One region of the Mesorhizobium sp. Arg314 genome, then DNA from elsewhere that is predicted to be linked to it. Evidence: predicted binding sites of a transcription regulator. Region 1 holds the regulator's gene; the other holds the start of a gene.
What was found. The regulator LexA, encoded in region 1, represses DNA repair genes until DNA is damaged. The targets are predictions, from matches to a motif close to TGTTCNNNNTGTGTTCNG.

Region 1 (5,679 bases):
CGGCGACCGTCAAGCGCCTCCAGGACCACGTCAAGGCGACGATCGCACCTTACAAATACCCGCGGTCGGTCAAGTTCATCGCGGCCTTGCCCAAGACCCAGACCGGCAAGATCCAGCGCTTTCGCCTGCGCGCAGAAAAGACCCATTGAGCGGGCGATCCCGTTTCAGGTGACGGCCTCCTTGACGGCATAGCGTGCATCCTGCCAGGCGCCGGTGCGCAGGATGTCTTCCAGCACGTCGACGGCATCCCAGACATCCCGGTAGCCGACATAAAGCGGCGTGAACCCGAAACGAACGGTCGACGGCGCGCGGAAATCGCCGATCACGCCGCGCTCGATCAAGGCGCGCATCACCTGATAGCCATGCGGATGGGCGAACGAAACCTGGCTGCCGCGCTCGGCGCCGTTGCGCGGGCTTTCCAGCTCAAGACCGAAGGCGCCACATCTGACTTCGACAAGCCGGATGAACAGGTCCGTCAGCGCGATGCTTTTGCCGCGCACAGCCGTCATGTCGACTTCGTCCCAGAGATCCAGCGCTCCTTTCAGCGCCCGCATCGACAGCACCGGCTGCGTTCCGCACAGGAACCGCCGGATGCCCGTGCCGGCGGCATAGCCCTGCTCGAACGCGAACGGCCGGGCATGACCCCACCAGCCGCTGAGCGGCTGGCGAATGTCGCCATGGTGGCGGTTCGCGGCATAGATGAAGGCCGGCGCGCCCGGCCCGCCATTGAGATATTTGTAGGTGCAGCCGATGGCGAAATCGGCATTCGAGCCGTCGAGATCCACCGGCAGGGCGCCGGCCGTGTGGCACAGGTCCCAGACGATCAGCGCACCGGCGTCGTGGGCCTTGCGCGTCAGGGCCGCCATGTCGCGCAGTCGGCCGGACCTGTAGTTGACGTGGTTGACCAGGATGACCGCGACGCGATCGTCGACCAGCTCTTCGATCGCCGGGGCATCGACACCTTCGAGCCGCAGCACCGTGCCCGGCCGCGTCGAGGCCACCCCTTCCGCCATGTAGAGGTCGGTCGGAAAGCTGTCGCCTTCGGCAACGATCACCGAGCGCTCGGGCCGCGTTGCAAGTGCCGCGTGCAGGACCTTGTAGATGTTGATCGAGGTCGTGTCGCACACCACGCTCTGGCCCGGCGCGGCGCCGATCAGACGCCCGAGCCGGTCGCCCAGCCCGACAGGCATGTCGAACCAGCGGGCTGTGTTCCAGGCACGGATGAGATCCTGCGCCCATTCCTGCTTCGCGGCCGTCTCGACCTCGTTGAAGACGTTGACCGAAGCAGCGCCCAGCGAATTGCCGTCAAGGTATATGACGCCTTCCGGCAAGACGAAGCGACCGCGCATGGCGCGCAGCGGATCAGCGGCATCCATTGCCTCGATCTCGGCCAGATCAGGAATTCCCCTCATTGTGCTACCGCCTCCATTTCGACCCGGCGCCGCTCGCACTACATCGTCAGGCGGCCAAGCGGTTGTCTCACCACCGTCGGCGGCAGGGCAAGAACCTTTCGTCCTATGTTAGCTGGTCCATAGACGGCGAAAACTGTGAACCGGAAAACCGCCGAGGTTGGCATTTTGGGTTCGTTTCGTTCACGGTGCAGCACGCGCACCGAGGAGTCGGCGCGATCTCACCCGGCACTTTCGTGATGATGCCACCTCACGTTTCAGCTTAAGGACGAGCCGCAAAATCGAGCGGAATCAATGTCGCCGCCCGGCTAGCGGCGGCCAGGGCACCATCGGATGCAACATTGTTTCGGCGGCCTTAACAAATTCATTAAACTTTAAACGGTTGCGGAACACAACTGGAACAGATAGTGTTTGTTCTGGGTTTGTTTTTCTGATTCTGGTTTCAGAACCCGTGGGGGCCGCCAATGCTGACGCGCAAACAACATGAACTCCTGATGTTCATCCATGAACGCCTGAAGGAGAGCGGGATTCCTCCATCCTTCGACGAGATGAAGGAGGCGCTCGATCTTGCCTCGAAGTCCGGTATCCATCGGCTGATCACGGCGCTGGTAGAACGCGGCTTCATTCGCCGGCTGCCGAACCGGGCGCGCGCGCTGGAAGTCTTGCGGCTGCCCGACTCGATCGCGCCTGGCCTGAATGCCGCGAAGAAGTTTTCGCCAAGCGTCATCCAGGGCGGCCAGGGCAATCTCAGCCGCCAGGTCAAGCCGGCGACGTCCTCGCGAGCGCCGACGCCAAGCAATGATGACGACGCCGTTTCGGCGGTATCCATTCCGGTGATGGGCCGCATTGCCGCCGGTGTGCCGATCGACGCCATCCAGCACCAGACGCATTCGATCACGGTGCCGCCGGACATGATCACGGGCGGCGAGCACTATGCGCTGGAAGTCAAGGGCGACTCGATGATCGAGGCCGGCATCTTCGACGGCGACACCGTCATCATCCGCAATGCCAACACGGCAAGCCCGGGCGAGATCGTGGTGGCGCTGGTCGACGATGAGGAAGCGACGCTCAAGCGCTTCCGCCGCAAGGGCGCCTCGATCGCGCTCGAAGCCGCCAACCCGGCCTACGAGACCCGCATCTTTGGGCCGGACCGGGTCAAGGTCCAGGGCAAGCTGGTCGGCCTTATCCGCCGCTACTGAGCAATTTTCAGGAAAAGTGCGCAGCGGTTTTCCGTTCGGAATTGCGTTACGATCTACTGAGACGGTTGCGGGGGCTTGGCACCCATCCTCTCAGGCTTTTTATAAGGCGGCAGGCCCCTCGCCTCGCGAGCGTATTTCCGCTGCTCGTGCCAGGGCCGGTATGGCTTTTCGACCGCGTAGCGAATAGCGGGCCGCGCGGTGGCCGCTTGCCGATCGAAGAACACGGCGGCGCTGCCGTCGCGCGCCAGCTGGCGCTTGGTGACGACAAGCACGCGCGGATCGCGGCAGGGATTGTAGGCCGTGGCGTCGTTGATGACGATAAGGTCGGCAAAGCCGCAGGACGGCCGTGCGCTGTCGCGGTTTTCGGCGAGCGCGACGATCGCGCCGGAGGGATGCCGGCCGATGCAGAGGTCGCCGGTGCAGTAGAAGGGCGAGCCAGGCGGCAGGTCGACGGGATCGGCGATGTCGAGAGCGTCCTTGGCGAATGTCTCCGGCGGCACGATTTCCTCGGCTTTCAGCGCCCGTTTCCAATTGTCGGTGGTGAATTCGTTGGAACGGGCGCGGTTGATGGCAAGCTCGCCGCCGCCGATCGGCATTGCCACCAGATGCGCGTCTTCGGAGATGAGCACATCCGGCGTGCGGACATGCGGAATGGCCAGCAGGGCGGCGAGCGCGAAGGGGACGGCGACAAGCCTTAGCCAGGTGGTGGCCATGGTCGCTATGACCAGCGCGATCGTCGCCAGCAGCACCGACTGGATCGAGATCAACCCGACTGCGTCGACCGGCGAGCGCTCGGAAATCCATGCCGAAATGGCGATCATCGCCGTCAGGCCCTTGCCCATCACATAGAGAAAAGGACCGTCGAAGCCGAAGGGCATGGCCAGCGCGCTCAACACGGCGAACGGCATGACGATCAGCGAGACGATCGGCATGACGGCCAGATTGGCCAGCAGGCTGAGCGGCGACACCCGCTGGAAGTGCCAGATCGCGAACAGCAATGTTGCGCTGCCCGCGATGAGCGACGTCATCGCGGCGCCACCCACTCCAACCGCCAGTTTTCGCGATACGAAGCCGAGGAACGAGCGTTTTGCCGGCGGCGCGGTCGCTTTACCGGCGCGATAATCGGCAAAGCCGGCGTAAGCGCCGACCAGGGCGGCGGTGGCGGCAAAGGACATCTGGAAGCTTGGGCCCACCACTTCGTGCGGCGAGACCAGGATGACGGCGATGGCCGAGATCGCCAGGTTGCGCATCGTCAGCGCCGCGCGGTCGAAGAGCACGGCGACAAGCATGACGGCCAGCATGATGAAGCTTCGCTCGGCCGCCACCACGATGCCGGAGATCACGAGGTAGGCGGCGATCGAGACCAGCGCGATGCCCGCGGCATATTTCTTCACCGGTCGGCGCGACGAGAAGTCCGGAAACAGCGCGAAGGCGCTGCGCAGCAGGACCATGATCGTGCCGGCGACCAGCGCCATGTGCAGGCCGGAGATCGAGATGATGTGGTAGATGCCGGTCCGTCGCATCGACTCGTTGATTGGCTCCGGAATCCCGGCGCGCACGCCGACGATCAGGGCCGCTGCAATCTCGCCTTCGGGACCACCGATGCTGCTCCTGATGTGATCGGCAATCCCCTCCCGCGCGTTTTCTATGGCCGATGCAATGCGTGCGCCGAATGGTGCCCCCATTGGCGCAGTCGGAGCCGGCGCAATCGGCTTTGGGTCGCCCAGGAAAAAGCCGCTGCCGCCGATGCCGGCAAAATAGCTGTCGAAGGAAAAGTCGTAGCTGTCCGGCCGAACCGGGCCCGTCGGCGGTAGCAGCTTGGCATAGCCGGTCAGCATCGACCCGGCCGTCATGTCGGGCGGGATCCTGCGCGCCGAAAGCCTGACGCGGTCCGGTGCGTAACGCAGTGTCGGATGCTCCGTGGACATGAGATCGATGGTCAGCCGCACGCGGCCATTGGCCATTGCTTCGGCGGTGACGAGGCGGCCGGTCAGCCGCGTCTGGATTTCGGACCCCAGCATCGGCGTCGCCATCCGCCAGGTCTCGACCTTGGCCGCAAGAAAGCCGAGCGCGCAGAAAAGGCTCGCCATGAAGACAAGGTGCGTTCTCTGCCAGGAACGCGAGACCGCCGCGCAGACGGCCATCAGAGCCACCGCCGCAAGCGGCCTGTAGAGGTCGGGCTCGGTGCCTAGCGAGAAGTAATAGATGACGCCGGCCGCAAGGAAGACCGGCACCAGCAGGAAGCCGACGCCGCGATCGAGCTCGGTCGCGGCGGCGACGGAAATGCTCCGGCGCAGCGCAGGAAGCGAAACGCGGCCAAGCTGTTTGCGGATCCGGCTGACGGTGCCTGCCGGCGAGGCTGGCTGCAGCGCACCGTCACCGGGTGGCAAAAGCTCGGCTGGTGGACGGAATTCCGGAAGCGAAACCGGCGCTTCTTCAGCGGGCGTGGCATGGGTAAACATCAGGCGTTCGCTGACGCCAGCAGTCGTTCCCTCGCCCTCCTCCGCGCCCCGGCCATGTCCAGCCATCGGGTCTGCCCCTTGCGCCCCAGACCGCCTATGCTACATGAACGCCGGTCGTGTGGAAGTCCGCGCGAAACATGCATTTTTTCAGTGCTTCTTCGAGAGTTCCATGTCCGACAAGGTCGTCACCCGTTTTGCTCCCTCGCCCACCGGCTACCTGCATATAGGCGGGGCGCGCACGGCGCTGTTCAACTGGCTCTATGCCAGGCACACCGGCGGCACGATGCTGCTGCGCATCGAGGACACCGATCGCGAGCGTTCCACCGAGGCCGCCACGGCTGCCATTCTCGACGGACTGACCTGGCTAGGCCTCTCCTGGAACGGCGAAGCCGTTTCGCAGTTCGAGCGCGCCCCGCGCCATCGCGAGGTGGCGGAGCAGCTCGTGCGCATCGGCAAGGCCTATTACAGCTACGAGACCCCGGCCGAGCTCGAGGCGATGCGCGAGGCGGCCCGTGCCAAAGGCCTGCCGCCGCGCTACAACGGCCAGTGGCGCGACCGTGACCCCTCCGAGGCGCCGGCAGGCGTCAAGGGCGCGATCCGCATCAAGGC
Region 2 (5,679 bases), 200 kb from region 1:
ACATGGACAATGCCCGCCTCGAAGAACTGTTCGAAAGCCTGGGGCCGATCAGTATTCGGAAACTGTTCGGCGGCAAGGGCATCTATTGCGACGGCGTCATCGTCGCGGTCGTCGTGCGCGGCGAATTGATGCTGAAGGCGGACGAGGCGAGCGTGCCTGATTTCGAGGCCGCTGGGTGCAGCCAGTGGGCTTATACAGGCTCGCGGCACGGCAAGCTGATCGCGATGCCCTATTGGAGCATTCCCGATGAGGCTTTCGACGATCCCGACGAAATGGCGGTGTGGGCGCGCCGCGCTTATGAAGCAGGAAGGCGGGCGGGGAAGTAGCGCCGAATTGTCGAAATGCTGGCGGGACAGCACCCCCCTCTGTCCTGCCGGACATCTCCCCCGCAAGGGGGGAGATTGGATGTCGCCATCGCTTTCGCCAATCGCCAACGTTGCAGGAAGAGCGCCGTCAGCCGAGCTGCTGATCTCCCCCCTTGCGGGGGAGATGGCCGGCAGGCCAGAGGGGGGTGCGAAGGAACTCGGCGTTCGCTTTTGGCTGTCGCAGCCAGCAGCTGAGTGTTCCGCGCCTACAACGCCTTGGCGATCTCCGCCGCAAGCCGCGCGTTGTTCTCTACCAGCGCGATATTGGTCTTCAAGCTGCGGCCACCGGTCAGCTCCAAAATCTTCGACAGCAGGAAGGGCGTCACCGCCTTGCCGGTGACATTGTGCGCCTCTGCAGCCTTCTGCGCGGCCTGGATGTAGCCATCCATTTCGACAGCCGGGATCTCGTCATTCGCCGGCACCGGATTGGCGATCAGGATGCCGCCACCGAGACCCAGCGCCTGCCGCGTCCGGTAGAAATGCGCGATGTCCTCCGGCGCATTGAGCGTCAGCGGCGCGCGGAAGGGCGATTGCCGCGACCAGAAGGCCGGCATGGTCTCGCAGCCATGGCCGATGACCGGCACGCCGCGCGTCTCCAGCACTTCCAGCGTCTTTTCGATGTCGAGGATCGCCTTGGCGCCGGCCGAGACGACGATGACCGGCGTGCGCGCCAGCTCGTCGAGATCGGCCGAGATGTCGAAGCTCTTCTCGGCGCCCTTGTGGACGCCGCCGATGCCGCCAGTGGCGAAGACCTTGATGCCGGCCATATGCGCGGCGATCATGGTCGCCGCAACAGTGGTGCCGCCGGTGCGCGCCTGCGCTACCGCAAAGCCGATATCGGCGCGCGACAGTTTCATGGCGTCGCCGGTCATGGCCAGCGATTCGCGCTCGCCGTCGGAGAGCCCGATCTTGATGCGGCCGTTGACCACGGCGATCGTCGCCGGAACCGCGCCGCCGTCGACGATGATCTGCTCGACCTTGGCCGCCATCGCGCCATTTTCGGGATAGGGCATGCCGTGGGTGATGATGGTGCTTTCCAGCGCCACCACCGGTCGACCAGCGGCGAGCGCCTCCGCTACAGGCTGGTGGATGTCGACGAAGGGGCGGGCGGTTTGCGGCGTCATGGCTGTCTCCGACAAGGAGGAAGTAGATGGTCGGTGGCCCTATGCCACCTCCCGCGGCTCCGGCACAAGGGCAAGCGCCTGCGTGAAGTTGGCGCCCGTGAAGGACGGCACGGCCTCGGCGCTCTCGATGGCAAGCATCGCCGCGGCAAGGCCCTCACGCAGTGCGGTACGCAGCGGCAGTCCGCGCAGCAAGGCGGCGACCGTTGCGCCGGTCAAGGCATCGCCGGCGCCGGTCACGTCGGCGACCTTGCGCGGCGCGGGCGGGTCGATTTGAAAGGTGCCGGTGTCGTCGAAGCCCAGCACCGGAGCGCTGCCGGCCGTCACGACGCCGGCGTTCAGGCCGGCCTGCCTGAGTTGGCGGACAAGGGTTTCTCCGGAAGGCTCGGCGCCGACCAGCGCGGCAGCTTCGCGGCGGTTCATGAAAAGCAGCGACAGATCGGCGAGCAGCGGCGCCAGGCGAACGACCTTGGCCGGAGAGACGGCAATGGCGAAGACCGGCCTGCCGCCGGCAAGCGCCAGCAGCCGTTCCATCGCCGCCGTCGGCAGGTTGGCGTCGCACAGGACGGCGTCGGCGGCGGCGATCGCCTCGCGCACCTTGGCGCGGCGGATCTGTTTGGTGAAAGCAAGGTCATAGAGCGCCATGTCGGCCAGCCCGACGATCAATTCGCCGTCGGCGTCGATCAGCGCCGTGTAGCTGGGCGTCGTGCGGTCGAGGAACACGACCGAGAGGTCCGTTATTCCTGCGCCGTCGATCGCCGAGGCGACCGTGTCGGCGGCCGCGTCGCCGCCGCGCACCGAAATCAGCGAGGCCGACACGCCGCGCTTCACCACGCTGCGCAACGCATTGAAAACGACGCCGCCGACATCCTCGCGCATGATGCCTGGATTGGAGGCGGCGGGCACATAGGTGCCCGAGACCTGGCCGCGCCGGTCGATATGCGCGCCGCCCAGCGCCAGGATTGTTGGGGATGTCGGCATGTGGATGTGGTGACCTTGGTTGATCGTGCGGCTGCGCACACTAGGTTTCCTCTGGTCGCCTCGCAATCGGGTCGCGATTCGGACGGTCGGACGGCGAAGTCTCTTTTGAACCAGTGCTTCTGGTGGATACTAGTCCTGGTGAGACAAAAATAGAACAGACCGAGATATTGATTGTTTTTCAGGCATTTATTGCCCCTTGCCAAATGAGAACAAAAAAGGTACAAAACAGGCAGGGATCACGGATTGTCCGGCCTTCATTGACGACCAAGGGGTGATGTATCATGGCTCAGAATTCTTTGCGGCTTGTAGAGGATAAGGCAGTGGACAAATCAAAGGCTCTGGATGCGGCGCTGTCGCAGATCGAGCGCGCTTTCGGCAAGGGCTCGATTATGCGGCTCGGCGCCAATGAGCAGGTGGTCGAGATCGAAACCGTGCCGACAGGCTCGCTCGGCCTCGACATCGCGCTCGGCGTCGGCGGCCTGCCGCGCGGCCGCATCATCGAAATCTACGGGCCGGAAAGCTCGGGCAAGACGACGCTGGCGCTGCACACGGTTGCGGAAGCGCAGAAAAAGGGCGGCATCTGCGCCTTCGTCGATGCCGAGCACGCGCTCGATCCGGTCTATGCCCGCAAGCTTGGCGTCGATCTCGAGAACCTGTTGATCTCGCAGCCCGACACCGGCGAGCAGGCACTGGAGATCTGCGACACGCTGGTGCGCTCCGGTGCCATAGACGTGCTGGTGGTCGATTCGGTGGCAGCACTTACGCCGCGCGCCGAAATCGAAGGCGAGATGGGCGATTCGCTGCCTGGCCTGCAGGCTCGCCTGATGAGCCAGGCGCTGCGCAAGCTGACCGCCTCGATCTCACGCTCCAACACCATGGTCATCTTCATCAACCAGATCCGCATGAAGATCGGCGTCATGTTCGGTTCGCCCGAAACCACCACTGGCGGCAATGCGCTGAAATTCTATGCCTCGGTGCGCCTTGACATCCGCCGCATCGGCTCGGTCAAGGACCGCGACGAGGTCGTCGGTAACCAGACCCGCGTCAAGGTGGTGAAGAACAAGCTCGCCCCGCCCTTCAAGGTGGTTGAATTCGACATCATGTATGGCGAGGGCGTGTCGAAGACCGGCGAGCTGATCGATCTCGGCGTCAAGGCCGGTGTCATCGAGAAGTCGGGCGCCTGGTTCTCCTATAACTCGCAGCGCCTCGGCCAGGGCCGCGAGAACGCCAAGCTGTTCCTGCGCGACAATCCCGACATGGCGCGCGAAGTCGAGTTGGCGCTGCGTCAGAATGCCGGGCTGATCGCCGAGAAATTCCTCGAGAACGGCGGCTCCGAGGGTGGCGATGAGGGTTTTGAGGACGAAGCCGGCGCTGTGTAGGGCTGGTTGGTTCCAAGAGGGTTGCGCCATGGTTCCTGTCCGGAATCGAGCCAAAGCAATTAGTCGGCTTAGCCGGAGTTCGGCCACAATCCTGGTTTATCGGTATATGCTTATGTAATCGAGTTCTTGAGTACTGCGTACCCGAACCGCCGGCCTTCGTGCCGGCGGTTTTGCGTTTCGGGGTAGCGTCGAGCGGCCGGCGGATCGTTTAATTGGCCCAACTCCGTGTTTCTGGACAGGCTCAAGAGCTATCGCTAAAAGGCCAATCTATCTTCTGAAACACCAAAGCCCATTTGCCGCCGGCCGGGCCGGCGGTTCTTGCGAAAAAGGCAGTATGCAATGAGTGGCGTGAACGACATCCGGTCGACATTCCTCGACTACTTCCGCAAGGAGGGCCACGAGATCGTCGGCTCCAGCCCGCTGGTGCCGCGCAACGATCCGACGCTGATGTTCACCAACGCCGGCATGGTGCAGTTCAAGAACGTCTTCACCGGTTTGGAGAAGCGTCCCTATTCGCGGGCCTCGACCGCGCAGAAAAGCGTGCGCGCCGGCGGCAAGCACAACGACCTCGACAATGTCGGCTACACCGCGCGCCATCTGACCTTCTTCGAGATGCTCGGCAATTTCTCGTTCGGCGACTATTTCAAGGAGCGCGCGATCGAGCTTGCATGGAACCTGATCACCAAGGGTTTTGGCCTCAAGAAGGACAAGCTGCTCGTCACCGTCTATCACACCGACGACGAGGCGGCGGGTTACTGGAAGAAGATCGCCGGTTTCTCCGACGATCGCATCATCCGCATCCCGACCTCGGACAATTTCTGGGCGATGGGCGATACCGGCCCGTGCGGCCCGTGCTCGGAAATCTTCATCGACCGCGGCGAGCATATCTGGGGCGGCCCGCCCGGCAGCCCGGAGGAAGACGGCGACCGGTTCCTGGAATTCTGGAACCTTGTGTTCATGCAGTATGAGCAGGTGACGAAAGAGGAGCGCATCGACCTGCCGCGCCCCTCGATCGACACCGGCCTGGGCCTGGAGCGCATGGCCTCCATCCTGCAAGGCGTCGAAAGCGTCTTCGAGACCGACCTGTTCAGGCATCTGATCGATGCGGCGTCCTCGGCACTCGGGCAGGGGCCGAGCCAGGAGAACGTTGCTTCATACCGGGTCATCGCGGATCACCTGCGCTCGACCTCCTTCCTGGTGGCCGACGGCGTGCTGCCCTCCAACGAGGGCCGCGGCTATGTGCTGCGCCGCATCATGCGCCGTGCCATGCGCCACGCGCAGCTGCTTGGCGCCAAGGAGCCGCTGATGTGGCAGCTGGTGCCGGCGCTGGTGCGCGAGATGGGCCAGGCCTATCCCGAGCTCGTGCGGGGCGAGGCGCTGATCACCGAAACGCTGAAGCTCGAGGAGACACGCTTCCGCAAGACGCTGGTGCGCGGCCTTGGCCTGCTTTCGGACGCCACGGAGACGCTGCATGCCGGCGACATGCTGGATGGCGAGACGGCGTTCAAGCTCTACGACACCTATGGCTTCCCGCTCGATCTGACGCAGGATGCGCTGCGCCAGCGCAGCATCTCGGTCGATATCGCCGGCTTCACCGACGCGATGGAACGGCAGAAGGCCGAGGCGCGGGCGCATTGGGCGGGCTCTGGCGACGCCGCGACCGAGACGGTGTGGTTCTCGGTGCGCGAAAAGACCGGCGCGACCGAGTTCCTCGGCTACGAGACCGAGCAGGCGGAAGGCATCGTCCAGGCACTGGTCAAGGACGGCAAGACCATCGACAGCGCCGGCCAGGGCGACGCGGTCGCCGTGGTTGTCAACCAGACGCCGTTCTAT

Region 2: a site for LexA is predicted at 2,673-2,690, ahead of recA (recombinase RecA). Genes of this name have one in related genera too.

Annotation. Positions count from the first base shown of each region.
Region 1 covers NZ_JBSKBP010000002.1:289,552-295,230, reverse strand. The annotation lists gene ACWGS9_RS03540 (AMP-binding protein) at 1-149, shown strand, start outside; gene kynU (kynureninase) at 165-1,412, opposite strand; gene lexA (transcriptional repressor LexA) at 1,874-2,608, shown strand; gene ACWGS9_RS03525 (ComEC/Rec2 family competence protein) at 2,662-5,136, opposite strand; gene gltX (glutamate--tRNA ligase) at 5,240-5,679, shown strand, end outside.
Region 2 covers NZ_JBSKBP010000002.1:86,876-92,554, forward strand. The annotation lists gene ACWGS9_RS02445 (TfoX/Sxy family protein) at 3-326, shown strand; gene ACWGS9_RS02450 (pseudouridine-5'-phosphate glycosidase) at 572-1,489, opposite strand; gene ACWGS9_RS02455 (carbohydrate kinase family protein) at 1,529-2,467, opposite strand; gene recA (recombinase RecA) at 2,749-3,846, shown strand; gene alaS (alanine--tRNA ligase) at 4,186-5,679, shown strand, end outside.